2 regions of the Mycobacterium sp. pV006 genome follow, and region 1 is predicted to be linked to the other one. Evidence: riboswitches for the same ligand, from Rfam matches in the RefSeq annotation. Region 1 holds a riboswitch; the other holds the start of a gene.
The links. A riboswitch is a leader RNA that binds a small molecule or an ion and turns the genes downstream of it on or off. The one in region 1 is predicted to bind thiamine pyrophosphate.
Positions count from the first base shown of each region.

Region 2: another riboswitch for thiamine pyrophosphate. It lies ahead of ACAG25_RS12920 (ECF transporter S component); the one in region 1 lies ahead of thiC (phosphomethylpyrimidine synthase ThiC).

Region 1 covers NZ_JBGGKT010000005.1:95,418-104,819, forward strand. Annotated here, with positions in the region: gene ACAG25_RS09925 (glutamate--cysteine ligase) at 1-252, opposite strand, end outside; gene ACAG25_RS09930 (superoxide dismutase family protein) at 233-937, opposite strand; gene ACAG25_RS09935 (LytR C-terminal domain-containing protein) at 963-1,418, opposite strand; gene ACAG25_RS09940 (DUF3263 domain-containing protein) at 1,471-1,779, opposite strand; gene ACAG25_RS09945 (peptide deformylase) at 1,928-2,521, shown strand; gene ACAG25_RS09950 (GNAT family N-acetyltransferase) at 2,525-3,418, shown strand; gene ACAG25_RS09955 (exodeoxyribonuclease III) at 3,424-4,239, shown strand; TPP riboswitch at 4,396-4,504, shown strand; gene thiC (phosphomethylpyrimidine synthase ThiC) at 4,497-6,089, shown strand; gene thiD (bifunctional hydroxymethylpyrimidine kinase/phosphomethylpyrimidine kinase) at 6,134-6,922, shown strand; gene ACAG25_RS09970 (alpha/beta family hydrolase) at 6,919-7,539, shown strand; gene ACAG25_RS09975 (flavin-containing monooxygenase) at 7,570-9,060, shown strand; gene ACAG25_RS09980 (hypothetical protein) at 9,068-9,334, shown strand; gene ACAG25_RS09985 (APC family permease) at 9,331-9,402, shown strand, end outside.
Region 2 covers NZ_JBGGKT010000007.1:75,158-82,507, forward strand. Annotated here, with positions in the region: gene ACAG25_RS12905 (hypothetical protein) at 1-530, opposite strand, end outside; gene ACAG25_RS12910 (energy-coupling factor transporter transmembrane protein EcfT) at 520-1,266, opposite strand; gene ACAG25_RS12915 (ABC transporter ATP-binding protein) at 1,263-2,729, opposite strand; gene ACAG25_RS12920 (ECF transporter S component) at 2,726-3,352, opposite strand; TPP riboswitch at 3,344-3,453, opposite strand; gene ACAG25_RS12925 (cyclopropane mycolic acid synthase family methyltransferase) at 3,496-4,380, opposite strand; gene ACAG25_RS12930 (hypothetical protein) at 4,576-4,785, shown strand; gene ACAG25_RS12935 (SRPBCC family protein) at 4,794-5,255, shown strand; gene ACAG25_RS12940 (hypothetical protein) at 5,297-5,692, shown strand; gene ACAG25_RS12945 (cytochrome P450) at 5,710-7,008, shown strand; gene ACAG25_RS12950 (hypothetical protein) at 7,009-7,350, opposite strand, start outside.

The DNA.
Region 1 (9,402 bases):
ACGCAGGGTGTCGGCCAGGTCGTCCATCGCCTGCCCGGCGTTCTCACAGATGCCGGTCACGATCTCGACGGTGTTGCGCAGCAATTCCTTGTGCACCCGCGGGTTCTCGCCGAGTTCGGCGATCACCGAGGCGGCTTCGTTGCTCAGGTCCCTGCTGTCGGCGTCGACGAGGGCGAACTCCCACTCGACCCCGACCGTCGGGCGGGCCGACCCGGAGAAATCGATGCGGGCGTCAGCCGCGGCCGATGACACCGCACGCCACCCGCGCACCGGCGTCACCGGTGTCCAGGGTGGTCTGGTCCGGTGGCGGGTCGCCGTTGATCTGCTGGTAGCGCTCCGGCGGGATGTTGGCGTAGTTGTCCGGCTTCTCGTGGATCATGATGGCCGCGCCGCCGTCGGCGAGCAGGTCCTCCGCGGTGAACGCGTCGGTGGTGGTGACCAGCTTGCCTTCGCCGTCGCTGCGGATCTGCAGCGCGGACAGGTCACCCGCGGCGGGGTGTCCCTCGTTGTCGCGGGAGGTGTGGAGGTGTCCGCCGGCGGAGTTGAAGTTGCCCGGTGCGCCGCCGGTGGGCGACACCGAATCGGTCTCGCACTTGCCGACCGAGTGGATGTGCAGGCCGTGGAATCCCGGGGTCAACCGGCCCTGGCCGGTGGTCTCGACGGTCACCGTGGCGAAGCCGTCGGTGAAAGCGATGTCCGCGGTGGCCACCGTGACGCCGTCGGCGTTGCGGATGTCCGCGCTCAGCGTGTCGCCGGCGGCGGCGGCGGCGCCGTGCCCCGCTCCGTGGCCGCCCGCCTCGGTCGTGGGGGCCGGCGAGCCGGTCCACACCGGGGGTTGGGTGCCGGGTGAATCCGACGGCACTTCCCCGGGGGGAGAGCAGGCGCTCAACACGAGTGCGGGCGCTGCGAACAGGGTGGCGGCAACGGTCCTACGCATGGGGGTCCTACGCATGAGCAAGAGCCTAACCAATCACCGCGACGATCACGCCCGGTGGTTGGTCTACGAGCTCGGGTACCCGCGGAGCCACCGGCGCTTCGAGCAACCGGCCGATGTCCTCGGCAGCCTGCTGCTCCTCCGGCGCCTCCCCGAAGTACACCGTGGTCACCGTGGTCTCGGGCAGGACGAAGTTCCCGGTCTCGGTGACCGTCCAGCCTTCGTCGCGCAGTCGGGTGGCGGTCGCCTCGGCGGCGCCGGCGACCTCGGAGATGTTGAGCACCCGCACATCGGGCCGGGCGGGTTCGGCCGTGGTCGTCGGTGACGTCGTGGCGCTGGTAGTCGCCGTCGCGGCGATCGAGGACTCGTCGTCGGAGTCGCCGCCGAGTGCCTGGATCGCGACGAGCAGGAAAACCACGCCGAGGAACAACAGGACCATCACCATGGCACGCAGGGGCAGCCCTGAGGAATCTCGCTGGTTCATCGGCGCTACTGTATCGACCCGCCGCGGAGGTACAGAAAAAGTCCGGTCGCGATCAGGTCACATCGAAGCCGAGGCGACGCGCGGCCCGCGCCTTCTGGCGACTGGCCCGCAGCCTGCGCAGCCGCTTCACCAGCATCGGATCGGCGGCCAGCGCCTCGGGACGGTCCACCAGCGCGTTGAGTACCTGGTAGTAGCGGGTGGCCGACATCGAGAACAGTTCTTTGATCGCGTCTTCCTTGGAACCCGCGTATTTCCACCATTGCCGTTCGAACGCCAGGATGTCGTGCTCCCGACGGGTCAGGCCGTCGGCGGGTTCGGTGTCGTCCCCGGACTGCTCAGCCCGCGCGATGGCGCCGTCCATATCGCTTCTTGGACCCTTCCGACAAGTGAATGACATTGGTGTGGTTTATCGCGGTCATTCAATCACGGCCGGGTCACGGCCGCGGGACGGATCGCCGCGCGTCGGCACGGAAAATGTCGCCGGAGCCGCCCGATTAAGCTGGCCCACCATGGCCGTACGTCCGATCCGCATCGTGGGCGACCCTGTCCTGCACACCGCCACCGAACCGGTGCCGGTTGCCGAGGACGGGTCGCTGCCCGCCGACCTCGCCGATCTCATCACCGATCTCTACGACACGATGGACGCTGCCCACGGTGTCGGCCTGGCCGCCAACCAGATCGGGGTGGCCAAGCGGGTCTTCGTCTACGACTGCGCCGATGCCCGCGGCAAGACGCTGCGCCGCCGCGGCGTCGTGGTCAATCCGGTGCTGGAGACCTCCGAGATCCCCGAGACCATGCCCGACCCCGAGGACGACGACGAAGGTTGCCTGTCGGTACCCGGCGAGTCGTTCCCCACCGGACGCGCCTCGTGGGCACGGGTGACCGGGTTGGACGCGGACGGCAACCCGATCACGGTCGAGGGCACCGACCTGTTCGCCCGGATGCTGCAGCACGAGACCGGACACCTCGACGGCTTCCTCTATCTGGACCGGCTGATCGGCCGCAACGCGCGCAGCGCCAAGCGCGCGGTGAAGTCGAACGGCTGGGGTGTGCCGGGCCTGTCCTGGATGCCCGGTGAGGATCCCGACCCGTTCGGGCACTGACCGATGCCCGGCATGCCTGACGTCGGCACCCGCGTCAGCCTGCGCTACCGGCTGCCCGCCGGCGAGGTTCCCCCGCTGACCGACGTCGTGGGCCGGCTCCTGCAGACCGCGCCGACGGTGCTGGTGCAGACCAAGAACGACGGCGTCGTGGCCGTCGCCCCGGCCGACGTGGTGGCCGTGCGGGAGCTGCCGGAGATCCCCGTGCGTACCGGTGAGATCCGCAATCTCGAACACGCGGCCGCGCTGGGCTGGCCCGGCACCGAGCACCGGTGGCTCGACGGCTGGTTCGTGCGTCGCGGCGGCACCACCCGGCGGGCCAACTCCGCTGTGCCGCTGCGCTTCACCAGTCACCGGGAGATCGTCGACGTGGCCCGCTGGTACGCCGACCGCGGTGTCCCGGCGTTGATCTCCGCACCCGACCGGTTGTTCCGGGTGCCCGCCGGGGTGCCCACCGACGCCGAGAACCTGGTCATGGCAACGGATCTCGAACGCACCACCCACGACACCGAGCTCGAGGTGCTGCCCCGGCCCTCCGACCGGTGGTTGCACCTCTACCAGCGCGACGTCCCGGTCGACGTGCTGACCGCCGTCGTCGACGGCGAGGTCGGGTTCGGCTGTCTGTCCGGTGCCGCGGTGGGTCGCGTCGCGATCACCGAGGCGCCCGACGGCACCCGGTGGGCCGGTGTCTCGGCGGTACGGGTGGCCGAATCGGCTCGCCGCCGGGGTCTGGCGCGCCGTCTGTGCGCCGGTCTGCTGGACTGGGCCGCCCAGCGCGGGGCGACCCGGGGTTACGTGCAGGTGGTGGTCGAGAACACTGCGGCGCGCAGCCTGTACGAGTCCATGGGCTTCGTCGTGCACCATCGGTCCCGCTACGTCGCCGCCGACGCCCTACTGTGAGAGCCATGCGTCTGGCCACCTGGAACGTCAACTCGATCCGCGCCCGGGTGGACCGGGTCACCGACTGGCTGTCCCGCGCCGACGTCGACGTGCTGGCGATGCAGGAGACGAAGTGCTCCGACGACCAGTTCCCGACCATGCCGTTCGCCGCGCTCGGTTACGAGGTGGTGCACTGCGGGTTCAACCAGTGGAACGGCGTGGCCATCGCGTCGCGGGTCGGCATCGACGACGTCGAGGTCGGGTTCGCCGGCCAACCGACCTGGAGCGACAAACCCGAGATCGAGGGCGCCGCGGAGGCTCGCGCGCTGGGCGCCACGTGTGCCGGGGTGCGGGTGTGGAGCCTGTATGTGCCCAACGGCCGCACGGTGGACTCCCCGCACTACCGGTACAAATTGGAATGGCTTGCCGCACTACGGGACACGGCCGCCGGATGGTTGAAAGACGATCCGTCGTCGCCCATCGCCCTGGTGGGCGACTGGAACATCGCCCCCACCGACGAGGACGTGTGGAGTGTGGAGTTCTACCAGCACAGCACCCACGTCACCGAACCCGAACGCAGCGCATTCGAGGCGATCGTCGCGACCGGCTACACCGACGTCGTCCGCCCCTACACCCCCGGACCGGATGTCTTCACCTACTGGGACTACACGCAGCTGCGGTTCCCGAAGAACCGGGGCATGCGCATCGACTTCATCCTGGGCTCGCCCGCGCTGGCCGAACGCGTCGAGCACGCCGAGATCGTCCGCGACGAGCGCAAGACCGGCAAGAACCGGGTAGGCTCGCCGAGCGACCACGCCCCGGTCCTGGTGACGCTGCGGTAGCGACCGAAATCTCCGGTCCGCGAGCCGAATTCCGCGCTCGCCGAGCGTGCATCGTCGGCGGAAAATCGGCCCGAATCCCGCCCTGAGCGCACGTTCGGCGAAGACAACCGCCGCTTCCCCTTCCCCTCTCCCACTCCCCTGCGCTAGCGTGTCACCCGTCCACCACGCGGGAGCGCGTCGTAACGCGCTGAGAGGACGGGTAGACCCGTCGACCGTACGAACCTGACCGGGTAATGCCGGCGTAGGGAGAGGCCGAAATGTCTGGCGTCCACAGCACACCCACTGTCACCACCGGCCCGATCGCGGGCAGCAGCAAGATCTACCGCGGCGAGGCGCGGGTACCGTTCCGCCGCGTACACCTGAGCACCGGCGAACACCTCGATCTGTACGACACCTCCGGCCCGTACACCGACGACGACGCCGTCATCGACCTCGAGGCCGGTCTGCCGCGCCGGACCGTCGTCACCGACCGCGGCACCCAGCTGCAGCGCGCCCGCGCCGGCGAGATCACCGCGGAGATGGCGTTCATCGCCGAACGTGAAGGCGTGGCAGCCGAACTCGTGCGTGACGAGGTCGCCCGCGGGCGGGCGGTCATCCCCGCCAACCACCGCCACCCCGAGGCCGAACCGATGATCATCGGCAAGGCGTTCGCGGTGAAGATCAATGCCAACATCGGCAATTCGGCGGTGTCGTCGTCGATCGCCGAGGAGGTCGACAAGATGGTGTGGGCCACCCGCTGGGGCGCGGACACCATCATGGACCTGTCCACCGGCCGCGACATCCACACCACCCGCGAATGGATCCTGCGCAACTCCCCGGTACCGGTCGGCACCGTACCGATCTACCAGGCACTGGAGAAGTGCGACGGCGACCCGGTGGCGTTGACGTGGGAACTGTACCGCGACACCGTGATCGAGCAGTGCGAACAGGGCGTCGACTACATGACCGTGCACGCCGGGGTGCTGCTGCGCCACATCCCGCTGACCGTCGACCGGGTCACCGGGATCGTGTCGCGCGGCGGGTCCATCATGGCGGCCTGGTGTCTGGCACATCACCGGGAGTCGTTCCTCTACACCCACTTCGAGGAACTCTGCGAGATCCTCGCCCGCTACGACGTCACGTTCTCCCTCGGCGACGGACTGCGGCCGGGATCGATCGCCGACGCCAACGACGAGGCGCAGTTCGCCGAACTCCGCACCCTCGGCGAACTGACCAAGATCGCGAGATCCCATGGCGTGCAGGTGATGATCGAGGGTCCCGGCCACGTCCCGATGCACAAGATCGTCGAGAACGTCCGGCTCGAGGAGCAGTGGTGCGACGAGGCGCCGTTCTACACGCTGGGCCCGCTGGCCACCGACATCGCCCCGGCCTACGACCACATCACCTCGGCCATCGGTGCCGCGATGATCGCCCAGGCCGGCACCGCGATGCTGTGTTACGTCACACCGAAGGAACACCTGGGCCTGCCCAACCGCAAGGACGTCAAGGACGGTGTGATCGCATACAAGATCGCCGCCCACGCAGCCGATCTCGCGAAGGGGCACCCGCGGGCCCAGCAGCGCGACGACGCACTGTCGCGAGCCCGCTTCGAGTTCCGGTGGGAAGACCAGTTCCACCTGTCGCTGGACCCCGACACCGCCCGCGCTTACCACGACGAGACGCTGCCCGCGGCCCCGGCCAAGACCGCACACTTCTGCTCGATGTGCGGCCCGAAGTTCTGCTCGATGCGGATCAGCCACGAGGTGCGCGACACCTACCAGCAGCAGATCTACGAGCAGGGCATGGCCGACAAGGCGCGAGAGTTCGCCGAAGCCGGCAACCGGGTGTACCTGCCGGTGGTGACACCGTGAACCGCCTGCCGCTGACGCCACCGGGTCAGACCCCGCTGCGGGTGATGACCATCGCCGGATCGGACTCCGGCGGCGGCGCCGGCATCCAGGCCGATCTGCGGACCTTCGCGATGCTGGGGTTGCACGGGCTGGTCGCCGTGACCGCCGTGACGGTGCAGAACTCCTTGGGCGTCAGGGGTTTTCACGAGATTCCGCGCGATGTCATCGCGGGACAGATCGAGGCGGTGGCCTCCGACATCGGACTGCAGGCCGCCAAGACCGGCATGCTGGCCTCGGCCGAGATCATCGACACCGTCGCCGGGGCGTGGGAGCAGGCAGGCCTGGCAGATCACGTCCCGCTGGTGGTGGATCCGGTGTGCGCCTCGATGCACGGGGATCCGCTGCTGCATCCCAGCGCGCTGGACTCGTTGAAGTCGCGGTTGTTCCCGCTGGCCACCCTGGTGACGCCGAATCTCGACGAGGTGCGTCTGCTCACCGGGATCGAGGTGATCGACGCGGACACCCAGCGTGCGGCCGCCCGTGCGCTGCACGACATGGGTCCGCGGTGGGCGTTGGTGAAGGGCGGGCACCTGCGGTCGTCGGCGCACAGTCCGGATTTGTTGTTCGACGGCACCGATTTCCACGAGTTCGACGCGGTGCGCATCGACACGCCTCACGACCACGGCGCCGGGGACACGCTGGCGGCGGCCACCGCGGGCGCACTGGCGCACGGCTACCCGGTGCCCGAGGCAGTCGCCTTCGGAAAGCGGTGGGTCACCGAGTGCCTGAAGGCGGCCTACCCGTTGGGCCAGGGCCACGGCCCGGTGTCGGCGCTGTTCCGGCTCGGCGAATGACCAGCGACCTGGACACGATCGCCGGCGTCGCCCACGAACCGGCCGGCACCCCGACCGGTGTGGTCGCGCTGACCCACGGCGCCGGCGGCAGCCGAGAGTCGGCGATGTTGACCGCGCTGTGCGACGAGTGGGCGCGACGCGGGTGGCTCGCGGTGCGCTACAACCTGCCCTACCGGCGGCGCCGCCCGAAAGGACCACCGTCCGGGTCGGCGGCGGCCGATCAGGCCGGGATCGTCGAGGCGGTTGCGGTCGTGCGCGCGATGGCCGCCGGGCCGGTCGTCGCGGGCGGGCACTCCTACGGTGGGCGGCTGACGTCGATGGCGGTCGCCGACGGCCTCGACGTCGACGTGTTGACGCTGTTCTCCTATCCGCTGCACCCGCCGGGCAAGCCGGAACGCGCCCGCACCGAGCATCTGCCCCGGATCGGCGTGCCGACGGTGTTCACCCACGGCACCTCCGACCCGTTCGGCACGCTCGACGAACTGCGTCCGGCCGCCGGGCTGATCGCCGCGCCCACCCGGATCGTCGAGGTCACCGGCGCCCGACACGACCTCGCGTCGACGAAACTCGACGTACCGGCGCTGGCCGTCGAGGCCGCACTGGGCCTGCTGGACTGAGGTTCCCCGGACCTCGGGTACCGTTTCTCCATGCCTTCGGAGCATTTCGACGCGCTCATCGTGGGGGCGGGGTTCGCCGGTATCGGCGCCGCGATCCAGCTCAAACGCATGGGATACCAGAACTTCGTGATCCTCGACCGCGAGGACGACCTCGGCGGCACCTGGCACGTCAACCACTACCCCGGTCTGGCCGTCGACGTGCCGACCACCACGTACTCCTACTACTTCGAGCCCAACCCGAACTGGTCGCGGCTGTTCTCCACCGGCACGGAGATCAAGCAGTACGCCGACTCGGTGGCCGACAAGTACGACGTCCGTCGCCACATCCGGTTCAACACCACCGTCGACGGCGCCCGCTGGGACCCCGAGGCCGGGGTGTGGCGGGTCAACGTCTCCGACGGCCCGGAGCTGACCGCGCAGTTCCTGATCACCGCGACCGGGTTCCTGTCTCAACCCAAGCTGCCCGACATTCCCGGCATCGAGGACTTCGCGGGCAAGGTGGTGCACACCACCGAGTGGGACGACACCTATCGGCCGGACGGCGAACGCATCGCGGTGATCGGCACCGGCGCCACCGCCGTGCAGCTGATCCCCGAACTGGCCAAGACCGCCGCCGACCTGACGGTGTACCAGCGCACCCCCATCTGGGTGGCACCCAAGTTGGACTTCCGGATCTCGGATCGCACCAAGCGGCTGTTCGCGCGGCTGCCCTGGACGCAGCGCGTCCTGCGCGCGATCACCGACACCATCTACGAGGCGATGATCAATATCGGCGTCGTGCACTACAAGGTGCCGCTGTTTCGCCGGTTGAACATCTCGGCGATGGACCTGTGCAAGATCAACCAGTTCATCCAGGTCCGGGACAAGGACCTGCGGCGGCGTCTGACCCCCGACTACGACATCGGATGTAAACGACCGACGTTCTCCAACAGTTACTTCCGCACGTTCACCAAGCCGCACGTGCACCTGCAGAGCGACGGCATCGACCACATCACCGCCGACGGCATCGTCAATGCCGACGGCACCAAGACCGTGATCGACACCCTGGTGCTGGCCACCGGGTTCGACCTGTGGGAAGCCAACTTCCCGGCCATCGAGGTCATCGGCCGCGACGGCCGCAACCTCGGAAAGTGGTGGCGGGAGAACCGGTTCCAGGCCTATCAGGGCGTGTCGATGCCCTATTTCCCCAACTATCTGAGCCTGGCCAGCCCGTATGCGTTCCTGGGGTTGAACTTCTTCAACTCCATGGAGTACCAGATGCGTTTGATGGACCGGCTTTTCGGTGAGCTGCAGCGCCGCGGCGCCACCACGTTCGAGGTCACCGAGGAAGCCAACAGCGCCTACCTGGACCGGATGACCGAACTGCTCGGCGACTCGCTGTGGACGCTGGGCAACTGCGCGACGTCGCGGTCGTACTATTTCAATCCGCACGGCGAACCGAGCCTGCTGCGACCGATGTCGACGCAGGACGCGATCTCCGAAGCTTCGACGTTCCCGCTCAGCGATTACCACCTCACCTAGGAGAACTGTGCCACAACAGCATTCGCGCCCTGCCACCATCGCCGGTCTGGTACTGGCCGCCGCCGGGCTGTCGCACTTCATCGCCCCGCAGCTCTACCAGAAGCTGACCGAGCCGGCGTTCCCGACCGACACCCGCAAGCACATCTACATCGACGGCGCGATCGAGACCGCCGTCGGTCTGGGTATCGCTGCACCGCAGACCCGTAAGTTCGCGCTGGCCGGCCTGGTCGCCTACCTGCTGTATCTCGGCGCCAACGTGGCGCGCAACCGCTGAGCAGCGACCCGCAACCGGCGCTGCCGCGCCGGCTGGGCACCTTCGACGCCGCCACCTTCGGTGTCGGA
Region 2 (7,350 bases), on a different contig from region 1:
CCATCGGTGCCGTTGAACACGATGAGGTCGGCGACCGCACGCGGATGGTGGGCCGCGAGGAACGCGTCTTCCTGCCGAGCCCAGCGTTCCCAGTGCGGGCGGTAGGTGTCGCCGTCGCGCAGCAACGCGCGGCGCTTGCGCTCGGTGTCGTCGGCCTCGATCCAGATGCCCAGGTCGGCCAGCGACCGGTTGGCGGCGGTCAGGGCTCCGGATCCTTCGACGATCAGCCGCTGCTGCGGGGCCACGGCGTGCCATTCGGCCGGTGCCTCGAGGACCCAGTCCCAGCGCCGCCACCGGCCCGTCCTGCCGTGGGCGCGGGGCGTCAGTAATTCGTCGTGCACGTGCTCGACGGCCCAGGCCAGGCCGTCCCAGCCGGGGTAGATGTCGTCGAGGGTGACCACGACGCTGTCCACCCACCGGGCGGTGAGCATCGTCGCCAGGGTGGACTTGCCGGACCCGGAGCGGCCGCCGATCAGCACGGTGCGTGCCTCCGTGCCGTCGAGTCGGCGCGCGAGGTCGTCAGGAACCAATGAAATTCCAGTGTCCGGTGTGTACCGACACGGCGATCGCGGTCACGGCGATCACCGAACCTGCGGCGATCACCGCGATCTCGGCGCCCGCGAACCGCGACGGGCGGGCCCAGGTGCGGGTCGGGTACGCGCCGAACCCCCGGGCCTCCATCGCCGTGGCCAGCATGGATCCGCGCCGGACGGCGAAGACCAGCAGCGCGAATGCCTGGCCGGCGGTGCGCCGCAGCCGGTCCTGGTCGGCGACGCCCCGCGCGCGGCGGGCGTAGCCGAGATACCGCCAGTCCTGCCGCAGCAGCCCGACCAGGCGCAGCCCCGCCAACGCGCCGAGCACGAAGCGCGCGGGCAGCCGCAACACCTGCCCCAGGCCGTCGGCGAGTTCGGTCGGGTCGGTGTCGATGAACAGCACCACCGACGGCAGCGCGATGGCCAGCACGCGCAGGAACGTGGCCACCGCCAGTTCGACCGAGCCGTCGCTGACGGTGATCAGCAGGAACTGCCAGTGCACGACACCGCTCGGCTCGCCGTAGAGCAGGATGGTCAGCGCGGTCAGCCCGGCGAAGACCACCAGCATCGACCCGCGGATCAACAAGGGGCGCAACGGGATCCGCAACGCCAGGAACAGGATCAACTCCAACGCCAGCGCGGTGGTTGCCGACACCCAGTCCAGGCTGAGCACCAGTCCCACGGCGATGACCAGTGCCGCGGCCAGCCGTGCGACCGGATTGATCCGGCTCACCGGTCGGCCCTCTCGGCCACAGCGGGCGAGGACAACTCGACGCGTTGGTCGGCGAGCAGGTCGGTGAAGTCGGTGTCATGGGTGATCGCCACCACCGCGGTTCCGTCGTCGGCGATCTCGGCGAGCAGGCAGATCAGTTCCTCCCACGTCGTGCGGTCCTGCCCGAACGTCGGTTCGTCCAGGACGATCACCGCCGGTGCGGTGGCCAGCACCGTGGCCACCGACAGCCGTCGCTGTTCGCCGCCGGACAATGTGTACGGGTTGGCGTCGGCGAGTGTGCTCAGTCGCAGCCGGTCCAGCAGCGCGTCACAGGTCCGGTCGATCCGATCCCGACGGTGGCCGAGCGCCCGCGGACCCAGCGCCAGTTCGGCACGCACACTCGCGGTGAGGAACTGGTGTTCGGGGTTCTGGAACACACTGCCGATGCGGGTCAACAGGTCCCGCGACTTCCAGTCCACCGGCCGACGCCGGCCGGGCGCCGGCGCGAATCCGGGGTGCGCCTCGAGCGTTCCGCCGCGCGGGGGCAGCAGCCCGCCCACCGAAAGGGCGAGTGCGGACTTTCCCGCACCGTTGGGGCCGGTGACGACGGTGACCGACCTGCGGCGCAGCGTGAAGTCCAGCGGCTGCGTGCCGGGCCCGCCGGGATGGGCAGCGGTCAGGGCGACGGCGTCGAGTACCGGGTCTGCGGGCCGGCGGTCGCGGGTCACCGACGGCAGCGGCACGTCGGGCAGCCAGACGCCGGCGCGCGTCAGTGAGTCGTGCTGTTGCCTCAGTGTGGGCTCGGGTGGCCCGTCGGCGATCACCTCGCCGGTGGCGCCGAGCACGACCACCCGGTCGACGACGGGAAGCCACACCTGCGTGCGGTGTTCGACGACCACGAGGGTGGCCCCGGTGTGCGCGGCGGCCGCGGCCACCGCGTCGCGGACCTCCACCACGCCGGCGGGATCGAGATTGGCCGTCGGCTCGTCGAGCAGGATCAGGCCGGGGTCCATGGCCAGCACCCCTGCCAGCGCGAGGCGCTGCTGCTGGCCGCCGGAGAGCCGGGACGTGTCCCGGCGCAACGGCACGTCGAGACCGACCGCCGCCAGCGCCCGGCGCACGCGGGGCCAGATCGCGTCGCGTTCGGTGCGGAAGTTCTCCATCCCGAACGCCACGTCGTCGCCGACCCGGGACAGGATCACCTGCGAATCCGGGTTCTGCAGGACCATGCCGATGCGGTGCCGGCGGTCCTGCGGTGCCGCGCCGTCGACCAGCAACCGCCCTGACTCGTCACCGTCCTCGCTGCCGCCGAGCAGCCCCGCAAGTCCTTGCAGCAGAGTCGATTTGCCCGAACCCGAGGGGCCGAGCAGTAGGACCCGCTCCCCCGGTTCGATCGCCAGATCCAGACCCCGGATCGCCGCGGCGGAGCGACCCGCGTGCCGCCAGTGCCAGCCCTGGGCGCGCACGGCGACCCCGCCGGTCATCGCACCGCGCCGCCGCGAGCTGCGGTGCGCCCGGAGGCGAAGCGCGACAGCGCGCCCGTCTCGGCCAGCGCGCGCACCACGTACCACGACAGGGCGCCGGCCAGCAGGGCGCCGGAGACGATCGCCGACACGGTGTAGATCGTGGCGAACGCCGCGGCCGCGCCGGGATACCACAGCAGGAGATCGTTGACCGCGAGTGCCAGACCGGCCACCGCGCCGGCGAGGACCGCGACCGGCAGCGTCCATCGGCGGTACAGGAACGCCGCGAACACCAGCTCGGCGGCCAGCCCCTGCACCAGACCGGATTCCAGGGTGAGCACCCCCCACTGGTTGCCGACCAGCGCGGACACCGTCGCGGCGACGAGCTCGCCGTACAGCGCCGCGCCGGGCTTGCGGATCACCAGCGCGGTCAGCACCCCGGCGAACAACCAGCCGCCGCCCAACAGCGCCTGCAGGCCGGGCAGCAGCGCGCCCAGCGGGGCGCCGATGGGGTTCGACGCGACGTTCCACATCACGAACACCAGACCGGACGCGACGGCAAGGACGCTGGCCACCACGATGTCGACCACGCGCCAGCGGTACGACGGCCTGCTCATCGGATTCTCGGAACGGACGTCGGCCATCGCTTCACTCCCTACGCCGGCATTACCCGGTCAGGTTCATACGGTCGACGGCCCTGAGCCGTCCTCTCAGCGCATGGGTGTGCGCTCCCGTGTGGGTTGTCGGCTCCAACGGTACCGTCCTACCGCCGGGCCCGCGGCGCTGACTACGCCTTGGTCAGCGTGAACTGGCAGACGTCGGTGTAGCCCTCGCGGAAGAGGTCCGCGCAGCCGGTCAGGTACTTCATGTAGCGGTCGTAGACCTCTTGCGACTGCACCCGGATGGCCTCGTCCTTGTTGGCCTCCAGCGCCGCCGACCACAGTTCGAGGGTGCGCGCGTAGTGCAGGCGCAGCGGCTGCACCCGGGCGACGGTGAAGCCGGCCTTGGTGGCGTGGCTGCGCACCGTGTTCGGCTGGGGCAGATCCCCGCCCGGGAAGATCTCGTCCATGATGAATTTGAAGAAGCGGATCTTGGTCATCGTCAGCGGCAGGTCGCGCGCCTTGAACTCGTCGTCGTCGGGTTTGACGATGGTGTGCAGCATCATCACGCCGTCATCGGGCAGCGCCTGGTAGGCCATCGAGAAGAAGTCGTCGTAGCGGTCGCGGCCGAAGTGCTCGAACGCGCCGATCGAGACGATGCGGTCCACGGGCTCGCGGAACTGTTCCCAGCCCTGCAGCAGGACGCGCTTGGAGCGCTGGCTCGGGTGCTCGTCGAGGCGGCGCTGCACGTGTGCCTGCTGGTTGCGGCTCAGCGTCAACCCCACCACGTTCACGTCGTACTCGTCGATGGCGCGCAGCAGGGTTCCGCCCCAGCCGCATCCCACGTCGAGCAACGTCATCCCCGGCTGCAGACCGAGTTTGCCCAGCGACAGGTCGATCTTCGCGATCTGGGCTTCTTCGAGGGTCATGTCGTCGCGCTCGAAGTAGGCGCAGCTGTAGGTCTGCGTGCGATCGAGGAACAGCCGGTAGAACTCGTCGGAGAGGTCGTAGTGCGACTGGACGTCTTCGAAATGCGGGGTCAGGTCGCGTGCCCCGTCTTTGGCTTCTGGCAAGTCGCAAGCCTTTCCAATCGAGATGCTTAAAGATTGGCGGCCCCGCCGGTTTAGAGGACCCGTGTTGTCGTTGCGCAGTTACGCACAATACCGGAGATGGTACGGCGTCCATCGCAGGCGACCGGATCGGGCGGGTACCGTCGAGCAGGCCTATCGTGGACGGAGTCCGCGCACGTCAGCGAAAGAGAGGGAACGATGACAACTCCGGATCCCAGCTCGTTCGACGACGCCCCGGAGGCCGACGTCGTCGATCAGAATCTCCCGGTCGACGATACCGAGGACACCACGGTCTGGTCCGAGGCGCAGCGGGTGGCCGGTCGCCGCGACTGGCAGGCCAGCGAAGCCGATCTGATCGACCAGTCGATCGTCGTCCCGACCGACGACGACTCGGAATTCGATCGTTGACCAGTCCGCTGCGCGGTTCGGTGACGGTCACGATGGCCGCCCCGGCCGACCGCATCTGGGACCTGATCGCCAACGTCGAGAACATCGGTCGGTTCTCCCCGGAGACCTTCGAGGCGGAGTGGCTCGACGGCGCCACCGGGCCGGCGCTGGGTGCCCGTTTCCGCGGACACGTCCGCCGCAACGAGATCGGGCCCGTGTACTGGGCCGTCTGCCGGGTGACCGCCTGCGAACCGGGCCGCGAGTTCGGTTTCGAGGTGCTCGTCGGTGACCGGGCGGTCAACAACTGGCACTACCGGCTCGACCCGTCCGCGCAGGACCTCGGCCACACCGAGGTTACGGAGTCCTTCCACCTCAACCCCAGCCCGTTGATGTCGGTCTACGCCGTGCTCGGCGGGCAGCTCCGCCGTCGGCGCAACCTGCGCGACATGCGCAAGACCCTCGAGCGCATCAAGGCCGTCGTCGAAAAATGACCCCGTGATTGCCCGCCGTGGTGGCCGGGTATCTGACCTCGGTGACTGAGCCAAGCGATGACGTCGTCGATGCCGTCGGCAAGCTGACCGAGGGGCTCGAGTACCTCGAGCGTGCGCGGGGACACCTGTACTCCTTCCACCAATTGATGGGCCGGGCCGACCTGCTGGCCGGTGAGGCGGCCGAGATGCTGCGCGACACCGGCAACGAGGCGGTGGCCGAACGACTGGAATCCGAGCTCGTCGGCCGCAACGTGCTCGAAGGGCGCTGGACGTTCCAGATCGTCGAGGAGTTCGAGGACACCTACTGGGAGGTGTTCCGCGACCACGAACGACGGGTGCGCGAAGAACTGGTCGGCGGCGCCCGGCACCTGCACGAGTCGCGGATGAAAGAGGACCGCCGCACCGAGGGCAGAAAAGGGCACGAGTCCCGGCCCTGAAGCTACGCTGGGTCCGCATGACCTCCGACACCGGAATCGTCCCGCGGACCAACGGCGCCGCACCGCCGGAGGTCGCGCTAGGCGACGTGGACCTGAGCTCGTGGGACTTCTGGGGACTCGACGACGACGTGCGTGACGGCGCATTCGCCACCCTGCGCCGCGAAGCCCCGATCTCGTTCCATGAGGCGTTCGTCGGTGACCCGGACGCCGAGGTCGCCGGGCACTGGGTGCTGACCCGATACGACGACATCCACTACGCGAGCCGCCATCCCGAACTGTTCAGCTCGGCCCTGGGTATCACCATCGGGGACCAGACACCCGAGCTGGCCGAGTACTTCGGGTCGATGATCGCGATGGACGATCCCCGGCACTCCCGGTTGCGCAACATCGTGCGCAGCGCGTTCACGCCGCGGGTGCTGGCGGTCATCGAGGACTCGGTGCGCGACCGTGCGGGCCGCCTCGTCGAGGCGATGATCGCCGACCATCCCGACGGCCGGGCCGACATCGTCACCGCGCTGGCGGGGCCGCTGCCGCTGCAGATCATCTGCGACATGATGGGCATCCCCGAAGCCGACCATCAACGGATCTTCCACTGGACCAACGTGATCCTGGGTTTCGGTGACCCCGACATCGCGACCGACTTCGACGAGTTCATGTCGGTGGCCATCGCAATCGGGACCTACGCGTCCGAACTCGCCGACACCCGACGCAGCCATCCCGCCGACGACCTGACCACCGCCCTGGTGGAAGCCGAGCTCGACGGTGAGCGGCTCACGTCGGCGGAGGTGGCGTCGTTCTTCATCCTGCTCGTCGTCGCCGGCAACGAGACCACCCGCAACGCCATCAGCCACGGCGTGCTGGCGTTGAGTCGCTACCCCGACCAGCGCGAGGCCTGGTGGTCCGACTACGCCGCGGTCGCACCGACCGCGGTCGAGGAGATCGTGCGGTGGGCCTCGCCGGTGGCCTACATGCGCCGCACCGCCACCGCCGACGTCGAACTCGGCGGCGTGCGCATCCCGGCCGGGGACAAGGTGACACTGTGGTACGGGTCAGCCAACCGCGACGAAGCCAAGTTCGCCGATCCGTGGACGTTCGACGTGCGACGGAACCCCAACCCGCACTTGGGGTTCGGCGGCGGTGGTGCCCACTTCTGCCTCGGCGCCAACCTCGCCCGTCGCGAGATCACCGTGGCGTTCGAAGAACTGCACCGCCGGGTCCCCGACCTGACCGCGACGGCCGAACCCGACCGGCTGCACTCGGCCTTCATCCACGGGATCAAACGGTTGCCGGTGGCCTGGACCCCGCCGCGGAGTTGATCAGCGCTGCGTGACGTCGGGGCGCATCCGATCGGCGCCCCGCTGCTGATCGGTGACCGTGGCACCGTGGGTGTCGTTCGGGTCGTTCTTGTCCCGTCCCACCCGCGGGTCGAGTTCGTCGGCCTCGCTGAGGCGCGAGCTGATGTGTTCCTTTGCGCTGTCGAGGGTTTGGCGACGGCTGGCCGCGGTGTCGGCCAGGCGGGCGGCCTCGGCGGCCTTCGCATCGGCCTCGGCCTGGGCTGCCCGGGCACGGGCCTCGGCCTCCTGCGCCAGCGCCGCCTGCCGATCGACGCGGCGGCTGTCCTCGGCGACCTCCTGCCGGATGCGGTCGGCTTCCTCGGC